2 linked regions of the Butyricimonas faecihominis genome follow. The protein of the gene in region 1 interacts with the protein of each later gene in a pairwise test. Links are inferred from orthologs where the notes say so. Each region holds a gene or a part of one and is shown on either strand. Other genes may lie near its edges.

What was found.
Region 2: the proteins of R8806_RS08320 (region 1) and priA interact in binary tests that used the Escherichia coli proteins (3 or more experiments, as listed by UniProt). The link is inferred for Butyricimonas faecihominis from one-to-one orthologs.

What each region holds. Positions count from the first base shown.
Region 1 is NZ_AP028155.1:1,970,445-1,985,715, reverse strand. What follows is about bases 4,289-7,113. They hold R8806_RS08320 (single-stranded DNA-binding protein), read right to left. Parts: upstream 5,996-7,113; coding sequence 5,582-5,995; downstream 4,289-5,581. Other genes in these bases: R8806_RS08310 (Rne/Rng family ribonuclease), read left to right, coding at 6,806-7,113; R8806_RS08315 (HU family DNA-binding protein), read left to right, coding at 6,310-6,618; gldE (gliding motility-associated protein GldE), read right to left, coding at 4,289-5,423. Also shown: R8806_RS08350 (Lrp/AsnC family transcriptional regulator), read right to left, coding at 1-82; R8806_RS08345 (hypothetical protein), read right to left, coding at 93-716; R8806_RS08340 (alkaline phosphatase family protein), read left to right, coding at 878-2,446; R8806_RS08335 (IS3 family transposase), read right to left, coding at 2,666-3,502; R8806_RS08330 (hypothetical protein), read right to left, coding at 3,499-3,924; more of gldE, read right to left, coding at 4,086-4,288; more of R8806_RS08310, read left to right, coding at 7,114-8,353; R8806_RS08305 (protein-disulfide reductase DsbD family protein), read left to right, coding at 8,515-10,542; R8806_RS08300 (MFS transporter), read right to left, coding at 10,606-11,841; R8806_RS08295 (HRDC domain-containing protein), read left to right, coding at 12,181-14,307; R8806_RS08290 (sigma-70 family RNA polymerase sigma factor), read left to right, coding at 14,396-14,956; R8806_RS08285 (FecR family protein), read left to right, coding at 15,027-15,271. UniProt on the Escherichia coli protein: Plays an important role in DNA replication, recombination and repair. Binds to ssDNA and to an array of partner proteins to recruit them to their sites of action during DNA metabolism. Acts as a sliding platform that migrates on DNA via reptation.
Region 2 is NZ_AP028155.1:49,668-65,205, reverse strand. Bases 5,531-8,622 are described here. They hold priA (replication restart helicase PriA), read right to left. Parts: upstream 8,259-8,622; coding sequence 5,802-8,258; downstream 5,531-5,801. Other genes in these bases: pfkA (6-phosphofructokinase), read right to left, coding at 8,277-8,622. Also shown: R8806_RS00250 (tetratricopeptide repeat protein), read right to left, coding at 1-38; R8806_RS00245 (VWA domain-containing protein), read right to left, coding at 56-1,108; R8806_RS00240 (vWA domain-containing protein), read right to left, coding at 1,193-2,185; R8806_RS00235 (hypothetical protein), read right to left, coding at 2,271-3,314; R8806_RS00230 (DUF58 domain-containing protein), read right to left, coding at 3,341-4,219; R8806_RS00225 (AAA family ATPase), read right to left, coding at 4,369-5,361; more of pfkA, read right to left, coding at 8,623-9,257; R8806_RS00210 (4-hydroxy-3-methylbut-2-enyl diphosphate reductase), read right to left, coding at 9,353-10,204; cmk ((d)CMP kinase), read right to left, coding at 10,188-10,889; R8806_RS00200 (hypothetical protein), read right to left, coding at 10,977-11,807; R8806_RS00195 (zinc-dependent metalloprotease), read right to left, coding at 12,400-14,934; R8806_RS00190 (zinc-binding metallopeptidase), read right to left, coding at 14,941-15,538.

The sequences.
Region 1 (15,271 bases):
CCAAAAAGGGGATTCTTGCATTTTTTACAAGATGAGACAAGATCTTGCGATCGATGTCATCAATTTGATATTTTGCACTCATTGTTTTCTTTTTACCTGTTAAAACTTAATACGCTGTACAGTTGTTTACGCTGTTTGTAATATTGCCATCCATCCTCGTTCGTGATGGTTTTGATTACCCCGTCAATCAAATTGTTGAAAATGGTAGCGAAATCAAAGACTTCGGGAGGGTAGATCTCTTGATTGTGAATATCGTTCAGTTTGGCAATATACATGCGGGCAACCATTTCACTTGATACGTCGTTTTTATACATACCTTGTTGCATTCCCTTCTCGATGTTAATTTTAATCTTCTCGTAGATAAAATTAGAACGTTCCAGCTTGTGCTGTTCGAATAGTTCCGGGAACGCCTCGGCTAATTTGTAGCTGACGGAAGGTGACACGTTAAAAAAGCGCTGGTGGATCTCGTTTCCAACCAGTAGTAGAATGTCAATCGCGTTCCATCCGTCGAAATCGTATTCTTTGAATATCTTTTCAAAAGCAATCCGCTCTTGCTCGAAGATACTCTTTGCGATGTCTTCCATGTCTGAGAAATTCTCGTTAATCTCCTCAAGAGAAGTTCCCATTTTCTTCAATTTATCGTCCGATAATTCAGTTCCGTAGCGATAAACATAGTTCCTCAGTTTTTCTGTCAACTGGCACTTTTTCTCAGTCATAATGGATATGGTTATTATAGATTCTTGCCGTAAAGATACGAAACAATTAAGAATTGAAAGAATTATAAGTTGTAAATTATCATATTCTGATTATTTTTGTGTCTATACTGAGGATTTGAAACTTGGGATCAGAAATACGAATTTATAAAATAGAAACGATCGTGAAAAAGTTGTTGTTATTAGCGAGTGTATTGGCTTGGGTATCTGGTGTTTTCGCGGAAGAAAAACCGAAATTGATAGTGGGAGTGGTAATCAGTCATTTTTATCCAGAATGGATGGATATGTATGCTAACGAATTGTCGGAGAATGGTTTGAAACGGATCATGAAACAAGGAGTCCGGGTGAATATGAATTATAACTATTTTTACACGCAAACCGGGGTGGATCACGCATCGATTTACACGGGTATGTTACCCACAGAACATGGGATCGTGTCGAGGGCGTGGTACGATCGTTTACGCCGGAAACGTCAGTATTCTACTCGATCCGATCGTTATACGGAAATCGGTGATCAACAGGCGGATAGTATAAAAAGTTTGTCTCCCGATTATTTGCAGACGATGAGCTTGGGGAGCGCCATGAAATGGAATAATCCCATGTCCCGGGTGTTCAGTATTGCCATGAATGGTGACGAAGCTGTTCTAAGTGGGGGAAGTAGTGCCGATATGGCCATCTGGTTCAGCGAGAAAACGGGTAAATGGGTGTCCTCTTCTTATTATCGTTCGGAATTACCCGAATGGTTGAGAATGTATAATACATGGGTCGAGAGCGATCATTTCGTGAATAAAGGATGGATGATGTTGTCTGACGAGGATAAGTCGGCTGCCCGTATTCGCCTGACGAATCATTTCTATTATGATATAGCCCGGGCAAAGAAGGAATATAATACTTACCGGGTTTTGAAAGCTACACCTTACGCGAATACATTGGTACGTGTGTTGGCCGAAAAATTGATTGACGAGGAAAGGTTGGGAGTGGATAATGATCCGGATTTGCTGGCCTTGAACTTTTCCTGTTTAGACTATATGTCCCGGGATTTCACGATAGATTCGAGCGAGGAGAAAGATATGTTGATCCGTTTGGATATGGATATTGCGGCATTGGTAAGTAAGTTGGATACCCGGGTCGGGAAAGGAAACTACACGCTGTTCGTGACCTTTTCCGAGATGCGGGAATTGATGCCGGAGGATTTGCGGAAGATTAAAGTGAACTCTGATTATTTTAGTATATTTAAATCTGTGGCCTTGTTGAAGTCTTACTTGGGTTTGGTTTACGGGCCGGGTGACTGGATTTCCGATTATGATCAGGGACAAATCTATTTGAACCGGGATCTGATCGAGCAGAAGAAGATAAATCTGAAAGAAATGCAGGATAAAGTGGCTGATTTTATGATCGAGTTCGAAGGGGTAGCCAAAGTCATGACAGCCTATTCATTAACGCACACTTCCTTCCCGGAAGGGGTAAATCGGTTGGTTCAGAATTCGTTTTCTCACAAACGTAGTGGGGATGTCTTTTTCTGTATCCATCCGACTTGGGTTTCGGAACTGAAAGAGTTGGAGGATACTTATTTTCGGCATACCAAGCGTCCGATTGTTCCCCTGTATTTATACGGTGCGGGAGTGAAGGCCGATTTGAAAGGGAACTACACGATGTCGGATTTATTACCTACTTTGTGTAAGATATTGGGAATAAATGTTCCTTACACGGCACATGGGAAGGCAATGTTTTAGTGGGAATTAAAAGTGTTCGATGAACGCCCCTTTGTCCGCCTTTGGGTATCTGTAGTTTCCTAAAATTGGTTTACTAGATTTGACATTCAATAAATTGTATAAAGCATTTTCAATTCTATTTTCTGTTACAAGTTTACTTCAAAAAACTGTAATTCCTGTAATAGTTTTACTTTTTTATTGGCATCCCGGGAATTCCCGGGATGCCAATAACACTTGGCGTCAATACATGACCCTGGCGAATAACTCTTTTTTATCGCGGTGTGCCTGGTCCGGAACTTTCAACCCGATAGCCATGTGTGGTCTTCTGGTGTTGTATATCCCGATGATTCTCTCCACTTGCATTCTCGCCTGGTCAATATCTCTCAAGACCATATCGTTTAACCATTCCCGTTTCAAAATCCCGTTCACTCTCTCGGCGATACCGTTATCGTAAGGGGAGCCATCTTGTGTCACGCTGACTTGAATACCGTGTTCTTTCAATATCCCGGTGTACAGCGAGGAGCAGTATTGCCCACCCCGATCCGAGTGATGAACAAGCTTATCGCTAAAGTTGGGAGGTAGCGTTGCCAACGCCCGGCACAACGCCTTCACGGGACCGGACGAGTCCAGGGTGGGGTGAACTTCCCACCCCGTGATCCGCCGGGAATAAGCGTCGGTTACCAGCGAGAGATACACGAAACCGGCACTCGTTGACAGGTACGTGATATCACTGACCCATACCTGGTTGGGGCGGGTAACTCGAAGCCCTTTCACCAGGTTCGGGTACTGGCGATGCCACGCCCGGGAATCCGTCGTGATGACCCGGTACTTCTTCTGTTTTATCATTAAATCGTGAAGGTGAAGTAAACGATAAAGCCAATCCCGACCGACGGGAAGCCCGTTAGACCCCAGCATGTTCCACAATTTATTAACCCCGAGGTTAGGCATGTCACGGCGAATATCCTGGACGATGGAAAGAACGTAACGCTCGCGTTCCTCGCCTCCACGATCGGCACGGAGGCTCTTGTAATAAGCCTGCTTGCTGTAGCCAAGGGAATTGCAAAGGTGTTCCGTCACGGCTTTACCTCCCCGCTCTTTTTGTCTCTCGACAATCCCGCTAATAGCATCTCCTCGTAGTTTTTTTTTACATCAACATGCAGGCGTTCCCTGGCTAACTCTAGCATTAACTCGTAAGCTTCCACTAGTATTTTCTGTTTCTCTACTTCCTGACGTAAAGACTCCAGCTCGGCGCGTTCTTGATCGGTCATCGGGTATAACATTTTGTAATTACGCGAAGATAAACGTTTGTGTTGTTCTTCCGATAAAACGCGAGATTTATACTTGTGTAGCCAAACGTGAAAAGTCGAGGGTTTGACCTCGTACTTGGCTAGAACTTCCGCGTAACCCATTTCATTGATTATTCGATCTCGTACCGCTGATAATTTCGTCTTCACGGCGTAATAACGACGACGAACAGGGGGAAAATTTAATTCTGACATTGGTTTACTAAGTTTACTGTAAACTTTTTTCAGGACAATACAATCCCTTCCCCCGCCGATAGTCTAGCTCATGGACATAGCATGAACATAGCATATACATACTATGAACATGAACCGGTGTTCATGGTATGTAAGGGGTGTATATTTGCAGAGTACTTGTCCTAGCTTATCGGCGGGGCAGTTATAGGCGAGAGAGGGACTTGCCCGGTCTTTTTGTATTGAATTTTCTTGATTCGCCTGTTGTCAACTTCGAGTACTTTGAATTGATGTTCTTTGTATGTAATCACCTCGTCCTTGTGAGGAAGTTCCCCCTTGATTTCAAGGATCAGTCCGGCCAAGGTGTCAGCATCTCCCTCCACTTCTTGAAATGAATCCTCCTCTATGTCCGTGATCTTGTAGAAATCGTTCAACAGCGTGGAGGCCTCGAAAATATATGCCCCATTCTTGTCCCGCGTGTAAACAATTTCCTGTTCGTCGTATTCATCATTAATGTCGCCCACGATCTCTTCGATAATATCTTCCATCGTGACGATTCCGGTGGTTCCCCCGTATTCATCAACAACAATCGCCAAGTGCACCTTTTTCGTTTGGAACTCTTCCAGCAGGTCGTTGATCTTTTTGGTTTCTGGGACAAAATAGGCCGGACGGATTAAGGTTTGCCAGTGAAAGTCCTCTTTTTCATCCAGATGTTGTAATAAATCCTTCACGTAGAGGATTCCCGTGATGTTATCCAAGTTTTCCTCGTACACGGGCATACGTGAGTAGCCATGTTCAGTGATGATCTCTTTCACTTGTTGGTAGCTTGAACTCCCGTCAATGGCGATCACGTTGATGCGGGGACGGATGATGTCAACCGCGTCAATATTACCAAAACGGACAATGCCTTCCAAAATGTCTTTTTCCTCGTTGATTGCCGTGTCCTTGGTTAATTCCAAGGCTTTGGATAATTGGTCGATGGATAAATTGTCCTTTTTATCCATGCGCTTGCTGATAATAGAGGTGGAACCGATCAACAGGGCGGATAGCGGACGGAACAGGCGTGATAAAAAGGTCAGTGGACCTGCCATGAAAATCACCATGTTCAACTGGGAACGATTGGCGTATAATTTAGGAATGATTTCTCCGGCCAGTAAGATCACGAACGTTACCACGATCACTTGGATAATGAAACCTAACGTGGGATAAGCCGAGAAATCAAATAATGAATTTACCAGATAGGTGGACAGCACGACAATGGCCACGTTCACGAAATTGTTGGATATTAAAATCGTGGCGAGTAGTCGGTTGGGTTTCTGTTGCAGGTTGCGGGCCTTCTCGTACCCGTTGTCTTCCAAGTATTTCAATTGCGAGGGAGAAAGTGAGAAATAGGCAACCTCCGAACCGGAAATTAATGCCGAGCATAATAATAAAAGCAATAGGATAATGACGAAAATTAAATCGATGAGGGTGAATGCACCTGTAAAAATCTGCCCGGCAAGGGGAATATAATCTGTGTCCAAAATTTATATAATTGGTTAAACTTAAATATCGCCGAAAGATACATAGAAAAACTAAAAGATAAAAGATAAAAACTAAAAACTAATCGTTTAAAGCCTGATTTCCTTGTTCGAAATCGTTTACTTCAAACTTTTAGTTTTTAATTCTTAGCTTTTATCTTTCAGAACGGGAGATCGTCACTGTCGTCACCACCGCTTAAATCGGGTGCTTGTGGCATGTGCGTGTCTTGAGGTTTATCCCCGTTATCCTGTTTCCGGGATAGCATCTGGAAATTATCCCCGTAAATTTCGGTCGTGTATCTTTTCACCCCGTTTTGGTCGTCCCATGAACGGGTTCTGATACGTCCCTCGATGTAAAGCATCATCCCCTTGCGAACGTATTTTTCGGCTATTTGAGCCAGATTCCGCCAGAGAACGATATTGTGCCATTCGGTTTGAGTTACACGTTCTCCGTTTTTATTATTGTACACCTCCGACGTGGCAAGGCTGAATCTTGCCACGGCAACACCTCCTTCGAGATATTTTACGTCCGGGTCAGCCCCGACATTACCGATAAGAATAACTTTGTTTACCATGTATAATGTATGGATTAAAATTTGTCACAAATTACGGAATAATTTCGGAGAAAAAAAATAATCCCGATGCCATCTTGTTATGATTCGTGATTTATTCCCGATTGCTGGATGTGATAACTTTGTTGTAACCAGTTTAAATAAATAGCGGGCAAGACAAAGGGATGTTGTAAAAAGCGGTGCGAGGATATGTCCGATGTTGACAATTAAAGATATAGAACACAAAAAATATTGACAAAAATGCGATAGTTTGTTTCATTGTTTGTGGAAAAGATATATATTTGCAGTCTGAAATCTAGAAGAAACGAAATATAATATTGAATATTAAATACTTAAAGAAAATGACAAAGGCGGACATCGTGAATGAAATTTCAAGAACCACTGGTATCGAGAAAGCTGCGGTACAAACTACAGTTGAAGCTTTTATGGAAGCAATCAAAGGTTCTGTGATTGATGGAAAAAATGTATATTTAAGAGGTTTTGGAAGTTTTGTAGTGAAAAAGAGAGCTGAGAAAACCGCTCGTAATATTTCTAAAAATGTAACGATCAAGATTCCTGAACACTTTATTCCTTCGTTCAAGCCTTCGAAGAGTTTCGTCAATCAGGTGAAAGATCAAGTAAAATAAGAAAGGAGTGAAATTATGCCAAGCGGAAAGAAAAGAAAGAGACATAAGATGGCCACTCACAAACGGAAAAAGAGACTGAGAAAGAACAGACACAAAAAGAAGTAGTCATCGTTTGTGAGTTAGAGATTATAAACCTAAGGGCTATGCCTTTAGGTTTATTTTGATTAATACATTAATTGATCAGGTAGTGAATACTGAGTTAGTCATAGATGTAAAAGCGGAAGAAGTAGTAATCGCCTTGTTAAAGGACAAGCGGTTGGTAGAGTTGACAACGGAGAAGACTAGCGTTAAATTTGCGGTAGGTGACATCTATTACGGGAAAGTGAAGAAAATCATGCCCGGTTTGAATGCCGCTTTCGTTAATGTCGGCTATGAAAAGGATGCCTTCCTGCATTACCTTGATCTCAGTCCCCAGTTTTATTCTTTGGATAGCTATATAAAGCAATGTATAGCCCGGAAGGGGATGCCTGTAGCCAAATTAAAACTGGAGCCGGAAATCAGTAAAAACGGGAAGATCGGGGACGTGCTTTCTGTCGGCCAATATGTGGCCGTGCAGGTCGCGAAAGAACCTATTTCCACCAAGGGTCCGCGCTTGACCTCCGAGTTGAGTATTGCCGGCCGCCACCTAGTTCTGATGCCTTTCTCGGAAAAGGTATCCGTGTCACAAAAGATAAAATCGGTCGAAGAACGGAAGCGTTTGAAAAGACTGATTGAAAGTATACGCCCCAAGAATTTCGGGGTGATCGTGAGAACTGTCGCCGAAGGCAAGAATGCCGAGCTATTTGACAGTGAATTAACAGAACTTGTTGAACGTTTCGAGACCGCGTTCAAACATCTTCGGGATATAGAGCCTCCCAAGCTGATTTTGGGAGAGATTGACCGAACCAGCGTTATTCTCCGGGATATATTGAATCCCTCGTTCGAGAACATTTATGTGAATGATTTAGCATTGAGTAAAGAAATTAAGCGTTATATCAGCACGATAGCTCCGGAGAAAGAAGGTATCGTTAAATTTGTGTCAACCGAGGTACCGATCTTCGATCATTTTGGGGTGGACAAGCAAATCAAGTCTTCGCTGGGACGTACCGTTTCGTTTAAAAACGGGGCATACCTCATTATAGAACACACGGAAGCTTTTCATGTGATAGACGTGAATAGCGGGAATCGTGTGAAATTGGGCGATGATCAGGAATCAAATGCCCTGGAAGTAAACTTGGCTGCTGCCGACGAGGTGGCTCGTCAGTTACAATTGCGAGACATGGGAGGTATTATCGTGATCGACTTTATTGATATGCAACAGGCGGAGAACCGCCAGAAGTTGTTCGATAAGATGCGTTCGGCAATGGAACTCGATCGTGCCAAGCATACCATACTCCCTCTGAGTAAATTCGGATTAATGCAAATCACGCGCCAGCGGGTACGTCCGGAAATGACCGTGACGACCACGGAGACTTGTCCCGTGTGTCATGGAACCGGTAAGGCCGATGCTGCTGTTTTAGTGATTGATAAGATTGAAGATCAGCTTGAGTTCTTGGTCGAAGAGAAGAAAATCAAGAATCTGGTATTGAAAGTACACCCCTTCGTGGAGGCGTATTTGAAAAAAGGTTTCTGGTCTTTGCGTAGGAAGTGGGCTTTCAAGCACCATATCCATTTAAAGGTGGTCGGAGTTCCCTCTTTTTATATTTACGAATATAAGTTTTTTAATCGTTTTAATAGAGAAATAGAACCCGAGTAGGTGTTTTTACTTACAGTTTCGTCATTCCATCTTAAAACGATGTTAAAATAGTACCATGAATTTGTGTGAGAACAAATTATATGGTACTTTTGCGTCCACTGTGTGATAATGCATACGATTTCGAGAAGCATGCAAATTGATGTTTTATTAAATAATTTTTTATGAAAAAGAGACTATTGACGTTGATCTTTACGTTGTTCGTGGGAACCTTTTCGGTTTTCGCTCAAATGTCTGACCCGACAAGTTGGACGTTTTCACAGAAGAAAACCGGGGATAACGAATACGCTTTAACCTTTAAAGCAACCATTCAACCCGGGTGGACGGTTTACTCCATGTCAACCCCGGCAGGTGGTCCCATGCCTACATCAATTACCATTGAGAAAGTGGGAGAGGGAATCGAATTAGTGGGTACGGCCGAGGAGAGTGAACCAAGTAAAAAGCATGATGATGTTTTCGGAGTCGATGTGTGGTATTATTCAAATAATTACACCATAACCCAAAAGATCAAAGTTACCGATCCTTCCATTACTACCGTGAAAGGAAGCGTTGAATTCCAGGCTTGTCAGGAAGGTGCTTGTGTGCCGGGAGAGAAGGACTTCGCGATTGAGTTGGGTAACAAAGGTGCAGATAAAGCTACTGTTGCTGCTGCCGATGAAACGAAGGATGCAACCGAGGATGATTCCTTGTGGTTGTTCTTCTGGGTGGCTTTTGGTAGTGGATTACTGGCAGTTGTGATGCCTTGCGTGTTCCCGATGATCCCGATGACGGTGTCATTCTTCATGCATGGGGATAGTAATAAAGCAAAAGCAAAGGCAAAAGCTATTTTCTTCGCCTTGTCTATCGTTGGTATCTATACCGCTTTAGGATTGATCATTTCGTTCTTGTTAGGACCGGGATTCATTAACTGGTTGAGTACGAACTGGCTGCCTAATATTTGTTTCTTCATTATATTTATGATCTTCGCTGCATCCTTCTTTGGTGCGTTCGAGATCGTGTTACCGTCTTGGTTGGTAAATAAATCGGATAAACAAGCTGATAAAGGTGGTTACATCGGAGCTTTCTTCATGGCATTCACGTTGGTATTGGTGTCATTCTCTTGTACCGCCCCGATCGTTGGAACCGTGTTGGTAGAGGCTGCACGCGGATCTGTATTACGTCCGATCATCGGTATGTTAGGATTCTCTATCGCCGTGGCATTGCCTTTCGGATTCTTCTCTTTCTTCCCTTCAAAATTAAGCAATCTACCGAAATCAGGAGGTTGGTTAAATGCGGTGAAAGTTGTATTAGGATTCGTGGAGGTTGCCCTTGGATTCAAGTTCTTGATGGTAGCAGACCAGACTTACCACTGGGGATTGTTAGACCGTGAGGTTTACATCGCTATCTGGGTAGCAGTGTTCACGTTACAAGCATTGTACTTGATGGGTAAAATCAAATTCGCTCACGATAGCGACTTGCCATATATCGGAGTACCTCGTTTGGTGATGATTATTATTACCATGTCATTCGTGATCTATTTGATCCCGGGTATGTTCGGGGCACCGTTGAAAGCTTTGGCCGGATATTTCCCGCCACAAGAAACGATAGACTTCGATATTAACCGTATTGTGCGTGACAACGCGAAAGAGATCATGAAGAGTGGCGTGCAGGTGGGTGGAACACAAGGTGCCGCTAGCGCCGCATCCAACGAACCTGTGAAATACTCTGATTTCTTGCACTTGCCCCACGGGTTGGATGGTTATTTCGATTACGATCAGGCATTGAAAGCCGCACAAGCTCAAGATAAACCCTTGTTTATTGACTTCACCGGTCACGGTTGTGTGAACTGTCGTGAGATGGAACAAAGCGTTTGGTCTGATCCTCGTGTGCTTGAAATGCTGAAGAATGATTATATCATCGTGGCTCTTTACGTGGACGATAAGACTAAATTACCAGCAGAAGAGGTTTATGTGTCAGAGTATGACGGAAAGAAGAAAAACACGCTTGGAAAGAAGAATACAGACTTCCAGATCAAGCAATTCGAGTCGAACGCTCAACCGAACTATATCTTGTTAGATAGCCGTAAAGGTAATGAGAAAGTATTGAAACCGCATGTATTACAACCCGCCAGAGGTTATAATAAAGATCGGGATGCTTTCGTGAAATTCTTGCAAGACGGTTTGAAAGAGTATAAAGCTCGTGCCGGAAAGTAATTTATCGAATTGATCAGATATTTGAAAGCCACCTTTTTCGAGGTGGCTTTCGATTTATATACTTTAGATATTGCGGGTTTTCCCGTTAACGGTCAATTTGCCCACTTGTAACAAGGACGGGAGGCAGAATGATATAACCCCGATAGCTAATATCACGAGTCCACCAATAACGAACGTGTTTGTAATCCCCACGTGATCGGCAATAAACCCGGTACTCATTAATCCGAGCATGGAGGGGAGCATACTAAGGCTCATGTATATGGAAAATACTCGTCCGAGTATTGCCGGGTTGATTTTCGTCTGGATAACGGCAGTGAACGAGGCAAAGTATAATGACCCGATCACGCCTTCAAATGCGGTAAACACGACGAACCAAACAAAGGCATTGGGAGATAGTAGGCCAGATGCCGTGAATCCGGCTCCCAAGAGGATATATGTCAGGTTGATCAGCGTGATTTTGTTGATCTTGTATTGTTTGATACTCAAGGCAACTCCCCCCAATAGGGCCCCGACTCCCCAAATGGCTTCAATCAGACTCATTTGGAAAGCATCTCCCGAAAAGTGATTTAGGGTCATTAAAGGGAAAAGTACGCTGACTGGCATGATAAAAAATGTGGCTATGATCGAGAGTATTAATAATAATGGCATTCCCCGGTGGCTGACTACCTCCCGTTGAGCCTCTTTTAAGTCTTGAAGGACATTGTTTTCTCCCGCGTGTTCACCGGGTGGTGGGTTCGGTATTTTGACGAAAGCCAGCGAGGTACAGGCGAGTATGGCTCCGATCACGTCGAGCATAAGCACGACAGGCATGGCCAGCGTGGTAATGGCTAGGGCGCCTAAAGCTGGTCCGGCTATATTACAGGCAGAATTGATCATCTGGTTGATCCCGGCGATTCGTAATAATTGAGATTCTGGAGCGAGTAACGGGATAGATGCTTGCATCGAAGGAGCATGGAAAGCCGAACCTATCGATCGGAGTGCCAACAATAGATAGATTTGCCAAACTTCCGCTTGTTCGAAATAAAATAAAAAGGCTAGAATAAGTGTGCAGAAAGCAATGAAACTGTCAGACAGGATCATGATTTTCTTCCTGCTCCACCGATCAATAAATACTCCGGAGAACATACCTAAGATGCCTTGCGGTAACATGGCGGCAATCGTGGCGAAAGCCAAAGTTTCTGCCGATTTAGTTTCAAAGGTTAGCCATAAAATAATGGCAAAATTAACGAGAGAACTGGTCAGTATGGAGAAAAACTGTCCTGTCCATATAATTGCGAATACCTTTTTCCAGTTATTCATGGTAATTTATTAAAAGTGAGAAAACAATACCTTGATACTTCCCGGTTAGGAGGAAAGTTTTAAAAAAGTCCGGAGGAATTTTTCCGGGATTAAATTAGGCACGAACCCGATACGGAATGCCCACGATGAAGTTTTGAAATCTCATAAATGGTATTGTATGTAATTTCTACAAATATATGAATCTGTAAAGAATAATCCTAAAAAATAATCGAAAATATCAAGAGGTTTACGTGATTGTGTGTCATTGCCGTGATACGAATAGATTATTTTTCTACCTTTGTACGAGTTGCGTGTCTGTGAAGGCCGAATAGAATGATAATTCGTGTAAAATCTTGATTCATGGAAAGTAATCCTCAACTGGAATTGGCGTATGACTTTTTGGAATATACGGGAGTGAACGTGTTTCTTACAGGAAAAGCGGGAACGGGAAAAACTACGTTTTTGCGGGAATTGAAACGGAGATCACCCAAAAGGATGATTGTGGTTGCTCCCACGGGAGTGGCGGCAATTAATGCGGGTGGGGTGACGATTCACTCTTTCTTCCAGTTGCCGTTCGGGCCATACGTGCCGGGAAGTACGGATACGGTGGAGCGAGGTGAAAAATTGCAATACACGCACAAGTTCAACCGGGAAAAGATCAATATTATCAAGACGATTGATTTGCTGGTGATTGACGAGATCAGTATGGTACGGGCAGATTTGCTGGATGCGGTGGATGATATGTTGCGTCGTTACCGCTCCAAGAGCGAGCCTTTCGGTGGGGTGCAGTTGTTGTTGATCGGTGATTTGCAGCAGTTGGCTCCCGTGGTGAAAGAGGACGAGTGGGCGTTGTTGAAACAACATTACGCATCGGCGTTCTTTTTCCATAGTAAGGCTTTGGCAGCAACCCGCTACGTGGCGATCGAGTTGAAACACGTTTACAGGCAACAGGATCGGGAATTCGTGGACCTGTTGAACCGGGTACGGGAGAACCGGGTGGATGCTGCGGTGTTGGGGATGTTGAACCGGAGGTATGTACCGGGCTTTAAGCCTTCGGATGACGAGGGGTATATCACGTTGACAACACATAACCACCAAGCACAAAGGATTAACGACGTGAAAATGGCAGAATTATCCACTAGGGCTTATTCGTTCAAGGCAGAAGTGAAGGATAATTTCCCCACTTATTCTTATCCCACGGAGGAGACGTTGGTGCTGAAACAAGGGGCGCAGGTGATGTTCGTGAAAAATGATTCATCACCGGAAAAGCGTTACTATAATGGGAAAATCGGTAAAATCACGGCTATTAATGACCGTTCCATCGAGGTGGTAGGAAAAGAGGATGGCCTGAAGATTCAGGTGACACCGGAGGAATGGACGAACACGAGATACACGCTGGACGAGGAGACTCGGGAGATCACGGAGACGGTGGAGGGAACGTTTAAGCAGTACCCGTTGAAAACGGCGTGGGCGATTACGATTCATAAAAGCCAAGGGTTGACGTTTGAACGGGCGATCGTGGATGCGAATGCGGCGTTTGCTCATGGGCAGGTGTACGTGGCGTTGAGCCGTTGCAAGACCTTCGAGGGACTTGTGTTGAGTTCCCCAGTAACCGTGCGTTCACTGGTGAGTGACGGGGCAATAGATGAATTCGTGCGGGAGGCGGAACAGAAGGAGCCGAATAAGGAGGAATTGCAACAGGCCCGGCAGTCTTATTTCAGGGAGTTGTTGCTGGAACAATTCGATTACGAGACGATTCGGTGGAGGTTACATTATTTGTACCGGGTGTTGGATGAGCAGTTGCGTCGGTTGTATCCCGATTGGGTGGAACGTTACCGGGTGGCGGGAGCCAAGTGTGCGGAGGAATTGTTGGCGGTGGCCGAACGGTTTCAGAACCAGTTGGAACGGTTGATGCCGGAAGAAGGGAATTACGAGGCGGACCCGGTGATCGCAGACCGGGTGAAGAAGGGGGCGGAATATTTCCGGGAACATACGATGTCTATTTTTGGAAAATTCTTGGAAGAGGCTATTCCGGAGATTGATAACAAGGAGGTGAGGAAGTTGGTGGAACAAAATATGGAACGTTTTCGGGGAGAGGTGAACTTGAAACTTGAAACGTTGAAAGTGATCGGGAACGGTTTTTCTGTAAAAGATTATTTACGGGCGAAGGCGAAGGCGTTAATTGATGCCCCGAAGGTGAAGATTAAGGCGAAACGTGCCGGAGCGGAGAAAGTGGAGATTTCTCCTGATATACTACATTCGAAGTTATATGAAACTCTTCGTGCTTGGAGGAACAAGGAGGCAGAACGATTGAAATTGCCCGTGTACACGGTATTGCAGCAGAAAGCTTTGTTGGGAATCAGTAACACGCTGCCCACGAATTCAAAGGAATTGCTGGCAGTTCCCGGAGTTGGGAAAAAGATCGTGGAACGTTATGGGGCTGTGTTACTGGATATGGTGGATGAGTTCCGCTTTCAACAGAAGTAAGGATATTTTTTGAGTGAATTTGTTTGTTTCTCGAATTTATATATATTTGTATCTAACTAGAATGTAGGGTGTTTGTTAATTAGATATAATGGATAGGGAGATTCAGAATTTTATTAATGGTGTAAACCGTAAGGATGCTAAGGCGTGGGAGAGAATTTATATGGATTATTATTCTCCTTTGTGCCATTATGCGATGAAAATTTTGAATAACCGAGAACAGGCCGAGGATTTGGTGCAAGGAGCAATTATTAAATTGTGGGAGTCTCCTTTATGTTTTGAGAATATTGCCGCTTTTAATGTTTATTTATACCGTACGGTGAACAATAATTGTTTGAAAGAAATACGGGATAAAGAGCGGGAAGACAAGCGCTTGAAAGAATGGGCTTTTTTTACGGATGAAATAGAATCCGAGTCATTGTCGGCTGTAATGTTTGAGGAGGTGATTAGGAAATTGCGGAAAGTGATTGAAGAAATGCCTCCTAAACGACGTGAAGTCATTCTATTGAGTATGAAAAGAATGACGAATGATGAGATCAGCTTGAAATTGAATATCTCCCAGAATACGGTGAAGAAGCACAAAAAGGAGGCTTATGCGGTTATTAAGGCTGCCGTGAAATCAGATTTGTTTATATTTTCAATCTTTTTTTGAAAAAAATGTATTTTTAGGGTACCCGTTTTTCTTTTTGGGGATTTATTAATAGAAATAAAGCCTCAATGAGATGATGGACGATTTAAAAATATACGAAAGGTTATCAGATTTACTCTATAAGGATTTACTTGGGATGACAAGTAAAGAGGAGAAACAGGAATTAGATTCTTTATGTGAGGAGTATGGAGTGAAAGAAATGGATCGTGATAAGATCGTGGCTCGTTTGCAAGGAACGGATGATTTTGATGGTAGAGAGGCATATCGGAAATTCAAAATATTAAAAAAGAACGCGAGAAAAACATTCCGGATCGGATG
Region 2 (15,538 bases), 1.9 Mb from region 1 along the record:
ACTACAGCTGCTATCATCGTTATCAATATCTTCACCATAATGTCTCGTTTAAAATTTACCGATTCGTTTCAACACTTTTCGTCTCACTTCCAAATATATTGATCTTCAAGAAATTCTTGTTTTTACGTCCCAATACAATGAAATCCAGCAACACGAATATCAATGCCATGATCAGGAAATACTGGTATTTTTCAGCATAATCACTGAATACCCGTTCTTCCAACAATGTCTTGTCCATACGATCAATCTCGTCCAACAAGGTGTTTAATCCCACGTTCGAATTACTTGCCCGCACGAATATTCCCTCTCCGGCCTTGGCAATCTCTTTCAATGTCTCCTCGTCCAACTTGGATATAATCGGGTTACCACTCCCGTCTCTCATGTATTGTCCGGGATTTCCCTTCTCCGGGATCGGTCCTCCTTGTGCCAATCCCATCCCGATCGTGTGTACGTAGATACCTTTTTCCCGGGCAGCTTTAGCCGCGGCAATCGCATCGTCCTGATGGTTTTCACCATCCGTGATCACGATAATCGCTTTTGATGCCTCCGTGTCCGGGGTAAACGACTTCGCGGCCAAATCTATTGCCGTTCCTATCGCCGTACCCTGTATCGGGACAATATCGGTATTGATTCCCGATAGGAATAATTTAGCCGAAGAATAATCCGTCGTGATCGGCAATTGCACGTAAGCATCTCCTGCAAACACGATCAATCCCACTTTATCATCACTTAATTTTTCCACCATCCGGGAAATGGCTTGCTTCGCCGCATCCAACCGACTGGGCTTTATATCCTGCGCCATCATGGAATTTGACACATCCAATGCGATAATCAACTCCACACCCTCTTTTTTTACCTGTTGCAATTTTGACCCGAACTGAGGACCTGCAACCCCAAGAATGACGAAAAACAACGCTATCAGAACAAGTATAAATTTTAATGTCTCCCGCTTATAAGATTGCAAAGGCATCAGTGTTGACAATAATTCGGGACTCCCGAATTCAGCAATCGCTTTTTTCTTCCGAATCCTTGCTACCACGTAAAAAACAATCAACAATGGTATGATAATCAGCAAGTATAATAATTCAGGATGTGCAAATCTAAACATAACCCTTTCAATTTTAAATTTAATGATTCTAGATTTTAAATTCCGGATTGCATCAATTCACAATCTAAGATTTAAAACTTACAATTATGGAATTTTCCTCAACAACGTGTATCGCCCTAACGCCTCCACAATTAATAACAAAGCTCCGATCAAAGCAAAATAGAAATACTGCTCGTTCTTACGACTGAAATGTTTGACTTCTACCTTACTCTTCTCCAATTGATCAATCTCCTGATAAATTTGCTCCAGTTTTTTGTTATCTGTTGCCCGGAAATATTTACCGCCTGTCATGTCAGCAATCTGGGTCAATATATCTTCATCTATCTCAACCGGCATTCGCTGTAATTGCATCCCAAAGGGCGTCTGCACGGGATAAGGAGCCTCGCCCAAAGTCCCGACACCGATCGTGTATACCCGGATTCCAAAAGTTTTTGCCAATTCTGCTGCCGTTATCGGTGCAATCGCTCCCCGGTTGTTGACTCCATCCGTCAAAAGGATGATCACCTTGGATTTCGCCTTGCTGTCCTTCAAACGATTTACCGCATTTGCCAACCCGAGGCCAATAGCTGTTCCATCTTCAATCATCCCGCTATGAATATCCTTCATCACGTTGACTAACACGGCTTGATCCGTTGTCAAAGGACTTTGCGTGAAACTTTCCCCGCTAAAAACAACCAGTCCGATACGATCCTGAGGACGTTCCAATATAAACTTCGTTGCAACCTCCTTGGCTGCCTCCAGTCGATCAGGAGTAAAATCTCGTGCCAACATACTACCGGAAATATCCAATGCCAGCATAATATCAATACCCTCGCTGTTATAGGTCTGCCAACTCGTGCTGGATTGCGGTCTAGCCAATGCCAGAACCAAAAATAGAATGGCCAAAACCCGAGCTGCAAACAGCAAATGACGTAACCAGATCCGGCTACCCCGTTTCATTTGCTTGAACACCCGGATTGAAGAAAACTTCAAATCAGCATGCGAGCGTTTCTCCTTGAATATGTACCAGATAATCATTGGTATCAGCACCAACAACAACCAAAAGTACTCGGGATTTGCAAATTCATATCCAAACATATCTTCTATTTTAGATCCTATTTTATTTCTTGATTTAAGGTTTTGATTGCAAACGAATCATAAATCATAAATCATAAATCATAAATTAATTTTCGTTATCTTTCTCCTCTCCGTTTTCCTTCCCTTCCTTTTCCGCCTTCTCTCTCGCCTCCCTCTCCTGTTGCTCTTTCAACTCCTGCTCCAGACGTTCTTTCTCATGCTCGGCTCGAATTGTATCATTAGTTTCCTGTACAAAATCATAGGCAATATCCAAATTTCGTACGTTCTCATCCTGCAACGGCTCCGCTTTAGCAAACTTCACGAAATCAGCCGTTTCAAACATATCAGCCAACTTATCCCGTTGTTTTGCATCTACCTGCTCACATTTCTCCAAAGCCTTCAAAGTCTCAAAAGAAGTCTGTTCCATCGCTGAGATACCCAATTCTCCATCCAAATAATTCCGGATCGTGTCAGTTAATTGCGTGTAATACTCTTTGGTCTTTCCACTCTGCCATAACTTCTCCTTCTTGATCTCCTCCAGAGCCTTCATGGCCAACACGTACGGAGGAATTGCCGGTTTTTCGTGATGGAAAAGACTCTTACGGGATTTCCGAACTTTGATAATCCAGACAACCAGAAGAATCACCACGATTCCCAACAATGTCCATAACAAGTAAGGTAATATCTCGGCAAATGTCCACGGGGCAGCCAAAGGCATCACAATATCGTAATTTCCTTTCTGCTGATCGACCACAAAAGTATTCACGATCAAGTGCAACGGATCGGTCCTGAGCGTGTTATTATAACTTTCCTGTTGAATCTCGATGGGCATTGGTGGGATCACGAACACGCCCGAATCAAAAGAAGTTATCACGTAACTTTCCTGCACGAGTACCCGCCCGTCCTTTTCCACGATAGAATCACGAACTGGTCCGGATATAATCTCGATTCCTTGTGCTATCGTGTCCTTCAATTGAGGGAATGCCACTTTCACACCCGGTTCAGCCTTCACTTTCATCCGGAAATGAATCTGATCCCCGATCATGATATAGTTTGTGTCAATCTCGGCACTATATTCCCGATTTTGTGCTTTCAAAGCACTGACACAACCTAGTAGGATAATTACGAATAGAATAATTCTATTTTTCATTTTAATTCTCCATTTTCAATGTTCAATTAATATCCAGCCCCTCTTCTCTTGAATAACGTGATCAATGACCTCACGTAATCTTCATCAGCGCTGATAGAAGCCATGTCGACACCGGCATGTTTGAATATCCGATCCAGTTCCTTGTCTCGTTCGATGCCATACGCTTCGAACTCGTCCCGGACTTTCTTGTCGGATGTATCCACCCAAACACTTTCCCCCGTCTCCGCATCCGTCAAGTACATCAACCCGACAGGAGGCAATATTTTCTCTCTACGATCGTACAATTGCAAAGCCACCACGTCATGTTTCTTATTGGCAATAATCAACGGGTGTTCGAAATCGTGATCATCCATGAAATCGGAAATCAGGAAACAAGTACACCGTTTCTTGATAGCGTTTGTCAGATATTGCAACGCCACAGAGATATTCGTTTCCTTGTGTTCCGGATAAAAATCCACTAGTTCCCGGATGATATGCAAAATATGCGTCCGTCCTTTCTTCGGCGGAATAAATTTCTCGATCCGGTCAGAAAAGAAGATCACGCCAATCTTATCGTTGTTCTGAATGGCAGAGAAAGCCAACACGGCCGCAATCTCAGTAATCTGATTCTTTTTCAGTTTCGACACTGTACCGAAATTACGCGAGGCACTCACATCAATCAACAACATCACGGTCAACTCACGTTCCTCCTCGAATATCTTCACGTAAGGATGGTTATAACGAGCGGTCACGTTCCAGTCAATACTTCGGATGTCATCCCCGTATTGATAGGCCCGCACCTCGCTAAACGTCATTCCCCGACCTTTAAAAGCCGTGTGATACTCCCCGGCGAAGATATTACTCGATAACCCCCGAGTCTTTATCTCTATCTGCCTGACACGTTTTAATAAATCTGAAGTCTCCACCTTAGTTAATTTTAGATTTAAGAATTTTAGATTTTAAATTCCAGCCCCCTTAATTTATGATTTTAGATTTATGATCTCCAACCGCAAATCAATGCTTTTTTAATCGTAAATCGGTTTTCACAAATCGTAAATTAATCGGTCTTCAATCACTAAGGTACCTCTACCGTGTTCAAAATTTCACTGATAATATCCTCGCTGGTCAAGTTATTCGCTTCAGCCTCGTAGCTCAAACCGATACGATGACGCAGAACGTCATGACAAACAGCACGAACATCTTCCGGGATTACATATCCGCGACGTTTAATGAAAGCGTACGCTTGTGCTGCTTTGGCCAAACTGATACTAGCACGAGGAGATGCCCCGTAAGCAATCATGGAAACGAATTTTTCCAAGCCATGCTCTTGCGGGTAACGTGTTGCAAACACGATGTCAACAATATATTTCTCGATCTTCTCGTCCAAGTAAACCTCCTTCACTACCTCACGAGCCCGCAGAATATCTTCCGGTTGTAGGATCGTGTTAGACTGGGGATAAATTTTCTCCAAATTCTGACGAACGATCAATTTTTCTTCGTCTTTTTTCGGGTAATCAATAACCACTTTCAACATGAAACGGTCAACCTGAGCTTCGGGAAGAGGATAAGTACCTTCCTGCTCGATCGGATTCTGGGTTGCCATTACCAAGAATGGTTCTTCCAACTTGTAAGTCATATCCCCGATAGTCACCTGACGCTCCTGCATCGCCTCCAACAAAGCCGATTGCACTTTCGCCGGGGCCCGGTTAATCTCATCCGCCAGAATAAAGTTAGCGAAAATCGGTCCTTTCTTCACCACGAACTCTTCTCTTTTCTGAGAATAAATCATCGTACCGACAACGTCAGCCGGTAACAAATCCGGGGTAAACTGGATTCGACTGAATTTAGCATTAATAATGTGTGCCAGCGTATTTATCGCCAAGGTCTTCGCCAAACCGGGAACTCCCTCCAACAAAATATGTCCATTAGAAAGCATACCGATCATCAGTCCTTCTACCAGATGTTTCTGTCCGACGATCACTTTGTTCATCTCCATACTAATCATATCCACAAAAGAACTCTCTTGCTGTATGCGCTCATTCAATGCTTTGATATCAACCGTATTCATATCATCGATTTTTATATTGATTTATATTACTACTTTGTCTAACGTAAATATTCCACTTCGGTTTCAATCTCCTCAAAAAGAGAATCTATATCTTCACCGTTTTCTGTTTTTCCAAAAATAGAGATTATTCCGCCAAATGTTAAAATCAAAGACACTAAATAATGTTAAAACAAATTTTAAGGTTTTCCCAAATAATTTCTAATCTCCTCTTAAAATGCAGAACATTACTAATATATGGTCTATTTTTTAACATTTCACCTTTTCTCATGACACACTTGTTAACAGACCACTCTCAAAAAGTAAGCAAAAATCAAGGTTTTACGACTTAACAATAACCTATACTATTTTTCGACGAAACAGTCGGAACGGCCTTCGTTCCAAACAAAGATAAGAAATAAATCATGCTCAACGTCCGATACTAGCGACAAAATACACCCCAATTATAACGGGTCTACATCGAAATAAATACGCACTCCCCTACCAATAGGAGTTTTCACCAATTCATCACTTTTCTGCTTTAAGAAAGCTTTCAATTTTGACAGGGAAAGACCTTGTTCCGCCTTTATCAGAATTTGTATCCGATACATTTTTCTAACCCGGGACACATCCGGTTCTGCCGGGCCGCATACCCTACGTTCCAACCGTTCCCGCAGCAACCTAGCTAACTCGTTCGCGGCATTTCTCAAAACCACCTCATCCACATGCCTCAACTCTACCTGAATCAACCGGGAAAAGGGGGGATAGTTAAACATTTCCCGTTCTTGGGATAACTGAGTGTAAAACTCTCTATAGTTTTCCTTCCTCACCAACTGATACACTCGACTTTGCATATCTGTTACCTGAATTACCACCTTTCCGCGCTCACCTTTTCGTCCACTGCGTCCACTCACTTGCATCAACATATCATAAGCTCGCTCCTCTGCCCGGAAATCGGGAAATCCCATCAGACTATCGGCATCCATCACCCCGACAAGTTTCACCCGTTCAAAATCCAACCCTTTCGAAACCATCTGTGTGCCGATCAGCACATCCAAATTTCCACTTTCAAAATCATCGATTAAAGCCCTGAACTTTGCCTTATTACTTATCACATCCAAGTCCATTCGGGCAATCCGGGCCTCCGGAAAATACTGTTTCACGTCTTCCTCGATCCGTTCCGTTCCCGGAGTACGATTCACGTAATGTCCCTGCCCACACTCCTGACACACGGCCGGAACAGCCCGCAGGCTCCCGCAATAATGACAATTCAACGTGTTCCGGTAGCGATAATAAGTCATACTCACATCGCAATGTTTACATTTCAGGATGGAACCACAACGATCACATTGTAAATAAGTCGAATATCCCCGTCTATTCTGGAATAAAATCACCTGCATCCCGCTCTCCAACACCCGTTTCATTCCCTCGTACAAAACCGGAGTAAAACTCCCTTTCATCATCTTTTTACGACGATACTCCTTCATATCCACGAACAACAGTTCCGGCATCATTACTTCCCCGTAACGGGTTGTCAGTTGCACGAAACCATATTTCCCACTTAGGGCATTCTGATAACTTTCAAAAGAAGGTGTTGCAGAACCTAACAATATTTTTGCCCCACTCATCTTTCCAAGCATTATAGCGGCATCACGACCGTTATAGCGGGGTGCCGGTTCTTTTTGCTTGTAAGAACTTTCATGCTCCTCGTCAACAATAACCAAACCCAATTGTTTATAAGGCAAGAACACGGATGACCGCACACCCAACACCACGGGATAAGGATTCGTACCATTTTGTTTACGCCACATCTCCGCCCGGGTACTATCTGCCATGCCCGAATGATAAACGCCGACTTGATCCCCGAAGACCCGTCGCAGGCGTTTCACGATCTGTACCGTTAACGCAATTTCCGGCAACAAGTACAACACCTGTTTTCCTTGCCTTAGCGTCTCTTGTATCAGATGAATATATATTTCAGTCTTACCCGAAGAAGTTACGCCCTGCAACAAGACACAATCCTTCTCCTTGTAATACCCTTGAATGTCGCCAAAAACCTTTTCTTGCGCCCCCGACAAAGCGTGTACATTTTCCACTTCCTCTTTAGATACCTCTAAACGGCTGACTTCCTGCACAACAATTTCCAACACGCCCCGTTCACACAATCCTTTCAAGGCTGAGGCTGAACTACCGATTTTCTGAATAAACTCCGTTCTAGGCACCCCCTCGATTCGATGCTCGTCGCTATAATACACCCAATCACACAGCATTTTGTATTGAGCCCTCGCCCGTTTTAAGCTATCAAGAATCTCGTCCAGTTCCTCACTTGTGAACTTTCGTTTCCATCTCACCAAACGTTCAATTTTAGGCTTGAACAGATCATCTACCGACTCCTTGATTCCGATAATTTCTTTTTCCAATAAGGCTCGAACTGCAACATAGACATCCTTTCTCTTCAAGAGTTTTTCGACTTCGGCCATACATATCTCACCTCTTTCTCGAAATACTCCCATGATCTCCTTCTCTTCCCGGCTTAATTCACTTTCATCTACCAACCGTTCTTCCCAGCCGTTCACCAAGCTCAAACTCGTGTAACTCTCCAAGCGCATCGAAACAGGTAATGCTGCACGCATAACCTCTCCCGGTGGTGTCATGTAATACTCGCTGAGCCACAATAGAAATTTCAAATGAGAACCAGAAAGAGCAAATCCTTCCTCGATAACTCGTTCTATCGGTTTTGTTTCAAATCCGACAGGCGGATTCGTATGCAACGCATAGACAACACCCGTGTAACGTTTATTCTTAACAAATGAAACGACCACGAGCGCACCTACCGTTACCGAATGTTCATATTCTTCCGGTACCGAATAAGTAAAAAAACTTTCCACTCCCAGAGGGATAATGACATCCGCGTACAACAAACGAATTAATTTTAGATTTTAAATAGACAAGACTTCCGTAATATCTAACAAATTATGATTTAACGGTTTTGAATTCTTAATAGCCTTGTTAAAAGGAACATGAACAATATCCTTATTCATAATCCCAACCATGATACTGGTCTGGTCATCCAACAAAGCATCCACTGCCGCCACTCCCAACGTACTAGCCGTCACGCGGTCAAAAGCGGAAGGAGATCCTCCTCTTTGGATATGACCTAGAACAGTTACTCGCACATCATATTCGGGATGTTTCTTAGCGATCTGATCGGCAATCGTATACGCTCCACCTGATTTATCACCTTCTGCCACGATCACGATACCACTTGACTTATGAGGTTTATAATCATGTTCCAGGTAACGATCCAAGTCATTCAAATCCGTCTCAATTTCCGGAACCAGAACAGCCTCGGCCCCCGTGGCCACGGCCGACCGTAACGCAATAAATCCGGCATCCCGTCCCATAACCTCGATAAAGAACAAACGATTATGAGCGCTTGCCGTATCCCGGATCTTATCCACGGCATCCACCACAGTGTTTACCGCCGTGTCATATCCAATCGTGTAATCCGTCCCGTAAAGATCATTATCTATCGTACCGGGAATCCCGACAATATGCACGTTATGCTCTTGACAGAACAACCGGGCTCCGGAAAAAGTTCCATCCCCACCAATCACGACCAATGCATCAATTCCCAATTCCTGCATCTTCTCGTAAGCTTTCGTACGTCCCTCCGGCGTACGGAATTCCTCGCTACGGGCTGTTTTCAGAATAGTTCCTCCGCGTTGAATAATATTACTCACGTCATGGGAATGCATACGCACAATATTTCCCTCAATCAATCCCTCATATCCATCGTAAATACCATAAGCCTCGCAGCCATTAAAAATAGCGGCCCTCACAACCGCCCGAATCGCGGCATTCATTCCCGGAGCATCGCCTCCTGAAGTTAAAACTCCTATTTTTTTAATCTTTCCCATAAAAACAATGTTTAATTGAAAATTGGAAATTAAAAATGTTAATCTCTATACCCCCAATTCTATAATTTATTTTTTTAGCTTTTAGTTTTTAACTTTTAGTTTTTAGCTTTTAACCCCTCCTTTATCTCTTCCATCACCCACCTCGGTGTTGAAGTAGCTCCACTGATCCCAACGCTCACAGCTTTATCAAACATCTCATCACGCAGGTCTTTCACCCCCTGCACAAAATAAGTCCGGGAATTCACCTCCCGACAAACCTCGAAAAGTTGCTTCCCGTTGGAACTCTTTTCCCCGCTAACAAACAAGATCACATCATGTCTTGCTGCAAAATCTTTCAACTGCGGGATTCGATTCGCCACCTTGCGGCAGATTGTATCGTTTACTACCACGGAGGCCCTCGCATTCTCCTTCACCAACTCCACGACACGCTTGAAACCATCCAAACTCTTGGTTGTTTGGGAAAACAGGATTACCGGACGAGAAAAATCAATGGATTTCAAATCTTCCTCTTGCTCGATAATCAGCGCCTCATCATTCGTTTGAGCCACCAACCCGTTCACCTCGGCATGCCCTCTTTTTCCATAAATCACGATCTGCCCCCCGCTCGCTCTCACCTCCTCGTATGCCTCTCGTATTTTCTTCTGCAAATTCAATACCACGGGACACGAGGCATCGATCACCTCAATCCCGTTCTTCTTTGCCAGTTCGTATGAACTCGGTGGTTCACCATGAGCCCGGAACAACACACGACACGCCTTCAACCGGGCAAACTCATCATGATCTATCGTACTTAATCCCAGTTGTTTTAATCGCTCCACCTCCAAACTATTATGCACAATATCTCCTATGCAATATAATCTTCCATGTTGCAACTCTTCCTCCGCCTTGGCAATCGCATTCACAACCCCAAAACAGAAACCGGAATTTTCGTCAATTTCTACTTTCATATTTCGAACGAATGATCTTTAACATCTCTTCCACTTCTTCCTCCACGGTCATATCGCCATTATCAATCAACACAGCATCCGACGTTCTCACCAAAGGACTTGTTTCCCGGTGTTCATCTATATAATCCCGTTTCCGGACATTCGCCTCCACTTCTTCATAAGTCACCTGCTCCCCCTTCTCGATCAGTTCCTTGTAACGTCGTTGAGCCCGTACTTCAGGACTTGCCGTCATAAAGAACTTCACCTCCGCATGAGGGAACACGACACTCCCAATATCCCGTCCATCCATGATTACACCACCCTCTTTTGCCATCTCCCGTTGTTTCTCAACAAGCAACTCCCGCACGTAAGGCAACGCAGCTATCAAACTCACGTTATCAGAAACCTCTAATCCGCGAATGGCCATCTCTACATACTCGCCATTCATGTAAGATTCATAACGTTTTTTTTCCTCGTTATATTTAAAACCGAAAATAATTGTCGGAAGAACTTCTTTCAATTTTTCATCATCCACGTTCCCGTTTCGGATTAATCCTTCACGCATTGCTTTCAACGTCACGATCCGGTACATGGCTCCCGTGTCAATATACGTGTACCCCAAACGTGCAGCCAGTATTTTGGATACCGTGCTTTTTCCCGTAGAAGAATGGCCATCAACGGCAACAATCAAACCTTTCTTTTCCATTTTCAATTTTATCTGTTCAGATTGCGAAGATACAAAAAAAGGGAGTAATCATGACGATCACCCCCTGCTATATTTTTGTTACAAATTCTAGTTTACCAACTGCAACAATTTCTTTGCCTTCTCCATCATGGTCTGGTTAGAAGACTCTTCTGCCAAAGAAGTAGCGATCTTAGCATATCTTTTAGCAACATCCTCGAAACCACATTTGTTAGAGATCAAGGCATAATTATAAAGGGCATCAAAATCTTTCTTTGACTCGACGGTCTTACCTGCCCACAATTGAATCACCTTCAAACGGGAAACATCATTCATGATCTCCAACGCACCATCGGTGATCTCCTTGATCATTTTCCTGTTCTCGGGGAAATAACGGAATAATTTTCTAGCCTTGTAGAAATAATCTTCTGACTTACGCTCTGCCCGCAATTGCTTGATGTAAAAATAGTCAGCCACCACGTCATAATGCTCGTAACCGCTACTCTTCAAGAAATCCAGATACTTGTTATACTCGATCTTGTTACTGTTGTAGTATTGTTCCAAATGACCGACAAACACGTTATCCAACTTCTGAAACACATCATCCTTCGAGAAGTTCTGCATGAACTTGGACTGATTGTTAAACAAATATTTAATCTGGGGGGCATTCACATCATCCACGTAATCCCGGATAATCGACCAGTTATAATCCTTCAAGTAATCCGCCTCCTTCTGAGTCTGAAAATACCTGTTCACAACATCACGATTCGGCTTCCCTTGGTTTTTCAACTCTCTCAGAAGTTGAATTGTCGTTTGGGGGTCCGCAGGATTCGCCTCGAACTTCTTCACTAAATTATCCAATGAATCCATCTCCTTCTCGTGAGCTTGCACTCCAACAAGATTGAATAATAAAACACCTACGATTAATACAATTTTCAACATAATACTTGATACTTAAATTTGAACTTACACCCATATAACACCTTTAGGAGCAAAAAGGGTGACTCAAAAGTCGATTTTAACTTAATATTTAACATGAATTAATTATTTTACTTACAAAAACGAATCAAATCTCCCCTTTAAATAAAAATTTATAACCTTCTCATTCTTTTTCTCTCTAATCCGTGAAATATTTAATATTTACGGTGTTATATACGGACTAAACATATTGTATGTTTCACCCGAATCCCTCTTTTTACATGAGAATCACTTAAATTTTAACAATCTTAATTTTTAAACACTCCACACTGATACAGAAATGAATGTTTTGTTCAAATTTATCTATAAATTGGATGCCAATATTAACCGATCTCTTTTCCTCGACAAATTCGTTAACACGTAATATCAATAAAATCCTCGGAAATCATTGGAAACTAATTTTTCTGATTGCTCCTTCTTAATCAAAAAAATTAATACATATAACCGTCCCATACACTTGATTTTAAGAAAATTTCAAAGGTATGACTAGACAACGGAAAATTGTATTAGCGAGATTGACCAAAAATTTAACTTTTCAATCAATCTCGTCCTTATTCTAATTCTCGAAAAACTTCGATACCTCGAAATACAAATTACGATAATGTGCCCGTGTATCCCGGTCTCCAGAATTCATTACTCGTTTTAGTAATTTATAAACTTTTTCCAACTCATAATGATAAACAGCATTCGCCACTATTCTCGTGTCAGAACCATCGACTGGACTCATAGCCATACGTTCATGCAAATGGCTCGTCGAACAAGAACATATATCAGCATGATCACCTTCAACCAAAGAACGTCGTCCTTTCTCTCCTGTAATCCCTTTTCCCTCAGCCATCATTAATGACAAGATGTAATTGTACTGCATCACCCGTTCGTAATGATTAAGATCCTGACGTTTTAGCGTTGGTTCCATCACCAGATTATAAACATCGTCCATATACTCGACTGGCGTATAAGCATCTTTACCATCCTGTTTTTCCCATACTGAAAGATTTGATAATATACCACTTGACGTTAAAGAACCAACAACCAATCCCATATACTCTGCCACTTTTGTATTCCCGAATGAGAAATTTCGTTCTATTTCAGGTTGACAATACCAATCTGGGAATGCCCGTAATTGTTCTAATATAAAAGCTAATGCTTCCTGTTGTTTTTCCTTGCTCACGAATTTATAAGCTTTCTTTTGATCACCCATAACCGGAGCATCCAAATAAACACCTCCCAAATAAACGAGAATATGTTCAATATACCTCCTGTATTGACCGAATATTTCCCGATAAAGTTCTTCTGGTTTCTCAAAAGTCTCTCCTTCATCATACGTCCATTCTAACAAATGGCTCGTAATATATTTCAAGTTTTCAATCCCGTAACGATTAGCTTTCATACAATCATTACCCAAAGATTCAGATAAAGCAGACGGATCTACAATCGAAAACAAAGAAAACTGCTGAGGTCCATAATGATACATCGGATCATCTTGCTTTTCTTGTATCCATTGATTCAGAATCGGACGTTCTGCCTCCGGACTCTCTACTGCAATAGGCGCATATCCCCATTTTATGGCGTATTTATCATAAACACCCAAAAGTGGGGGAAGTAAATTTACACCTTCGTCTCCCGGTTGCGCCACATAATTAAAACGAGCGTAATCCATGATAGAAGGAGTTGTTCCATATTTCCGAGTAAATGTCACGGAACGCAAAGAATCTACCGGGTAAGCATAAGATGCCCCCATATTATGCATCAACCCAAGTGTATGACCAATTTCATGAGCCGCAACATACCGCAATGCTCGCCCCATCGTTTCCTCGTCAAACACTTTTGTCCTCACTTTAGGGTCAACCTGAGCTAATTGAACAAATTGCCAATTATGCAACAACTTTATCACGTTATGGTAGAATAATACATCAGCTTGTATGATTTCTCCCGAACGAGGATCAATCCAAGCCGGACCCATTGAATTGGCTGTTTCTGTCGTAATATAGCGATAACACGAGTAACGAATATCATCCGGATCAAAATTTGGATCATCCACCGGATAGTCTTTAGCTACTATCGCATTCTTAAAACCAATTTCTTCAAAGGCCGCTTGCCAATCTTCAACCCCTAACTTAATGTATTTTCTCCATCGTTCCGGAATAGCGGGATCAATGTACCACACGATCGGCTTCTTCGGTTCCACAAGTTCTCCATTACGATAGCGCTCCACATCCTCATCTTTAGGCTCGATTCGCCATCGTTGGATATAATCTACTTTTTTCAACTCGTCCACCTTTTCCGTATAAATATGTTTTCGTAACGGGAAATACCCGATTCGGACATCAGATATACGCGGTCTCATAGGCTCATCCGGTAACAGAATGATCGAACGAGTCATAATAGCTGTAAAAGGATAATCATCAACGGTATACACTAACCGACTTTTAATGTTCAGATTTAAAGGAAATGATTTCACTTCTAATATCGTCGATTTATCACTAGAAAAACTCCCCTCCAAAGGATTCTCCCCAAGAATAAAACTCAACGGGGTTCGCGGTTTAAAAGGACTTAATTCTTTCTGGTCCGAACAAAAGAAAAAAGAAACATCAATCACAATTCCGGTAGAATCTGCATTCTCACACACGATTTTAAAAGCCTCCATTATTGGCTCGACATTATTTCTTTGCAATGATTGATAAATCGGGGACATCGGGTCGCATTGATTCAACGGACTCAACCGATGTAAATACACTTGTTCATCATCCCGTGTAAATTTCACCAATAACGGATGAAGAGGCATTTCTCCTCCCGACACGTCGGTATTATTACTTGTAGCTGTTACCCGTGAAGAAAGCAACATTTCCTTATCCAACAAACATTGAGGTATTTCAAAATACACTTTCTGTTTTTTCTTGAATATTTTAAACATCCCTTCATGCACCTCCGCATCTTTTAAAATATCGGCATAATTACTAGCACTCACCGCCGAATCCTGCTTGGTTGTCACGGGACTCAACTCTCCCAACTTTTTGCCAAACAACTGAGCTTCACTAGTCTTTGCCAGTAATAAACCGGCAAAGATTAGTATTCCTGTCCTTACATTCATTCTTGATTATTTAAACTGTTTATTTCCAATAGCAACAAGATCAATCTGATATTTCATCTTAAAATAATTTACCAAGATGTCATATTTATCTTTCAATTTACTATGAGCATCTAGCACGGGTTTTAACTCTTCATAAGGAACCGTCAGAATTACTCCCATAAAATCTTTAAAATCACCTTCTTTATTAGGTGTCACCAATGAATAAGAATTTGAAGGATCTCTATACCAGAAACCATAATCTCTTACATCCACATCAGTCACACCCTCATTTTCCGGTAAATATTCCAAAAACGATTGATAATACCCTTTACTCACTTCATAAAAACTCTCCGGAACTTGAATAATACCATTTTGTAATAGATACTCTTGCCAGAACACTCCGTTAGTTGACTCGCGCATGCTTCTCAACTCTTCTTCTGATAAATTCTCTACCCCTTCCCGTATTTTTCCTAAAGCCAAATAACTAAGACCTGCTAAGGCCGCATTATCCTCCAGTACTCCCCAATTCATCCGGCCCACTTGTTTTCCAATCAACAATTTCAATGGAAAATACTTCTTTTTAAAGTCTATATCATAGATACTTAAAAATGTCTTTTCTAACATA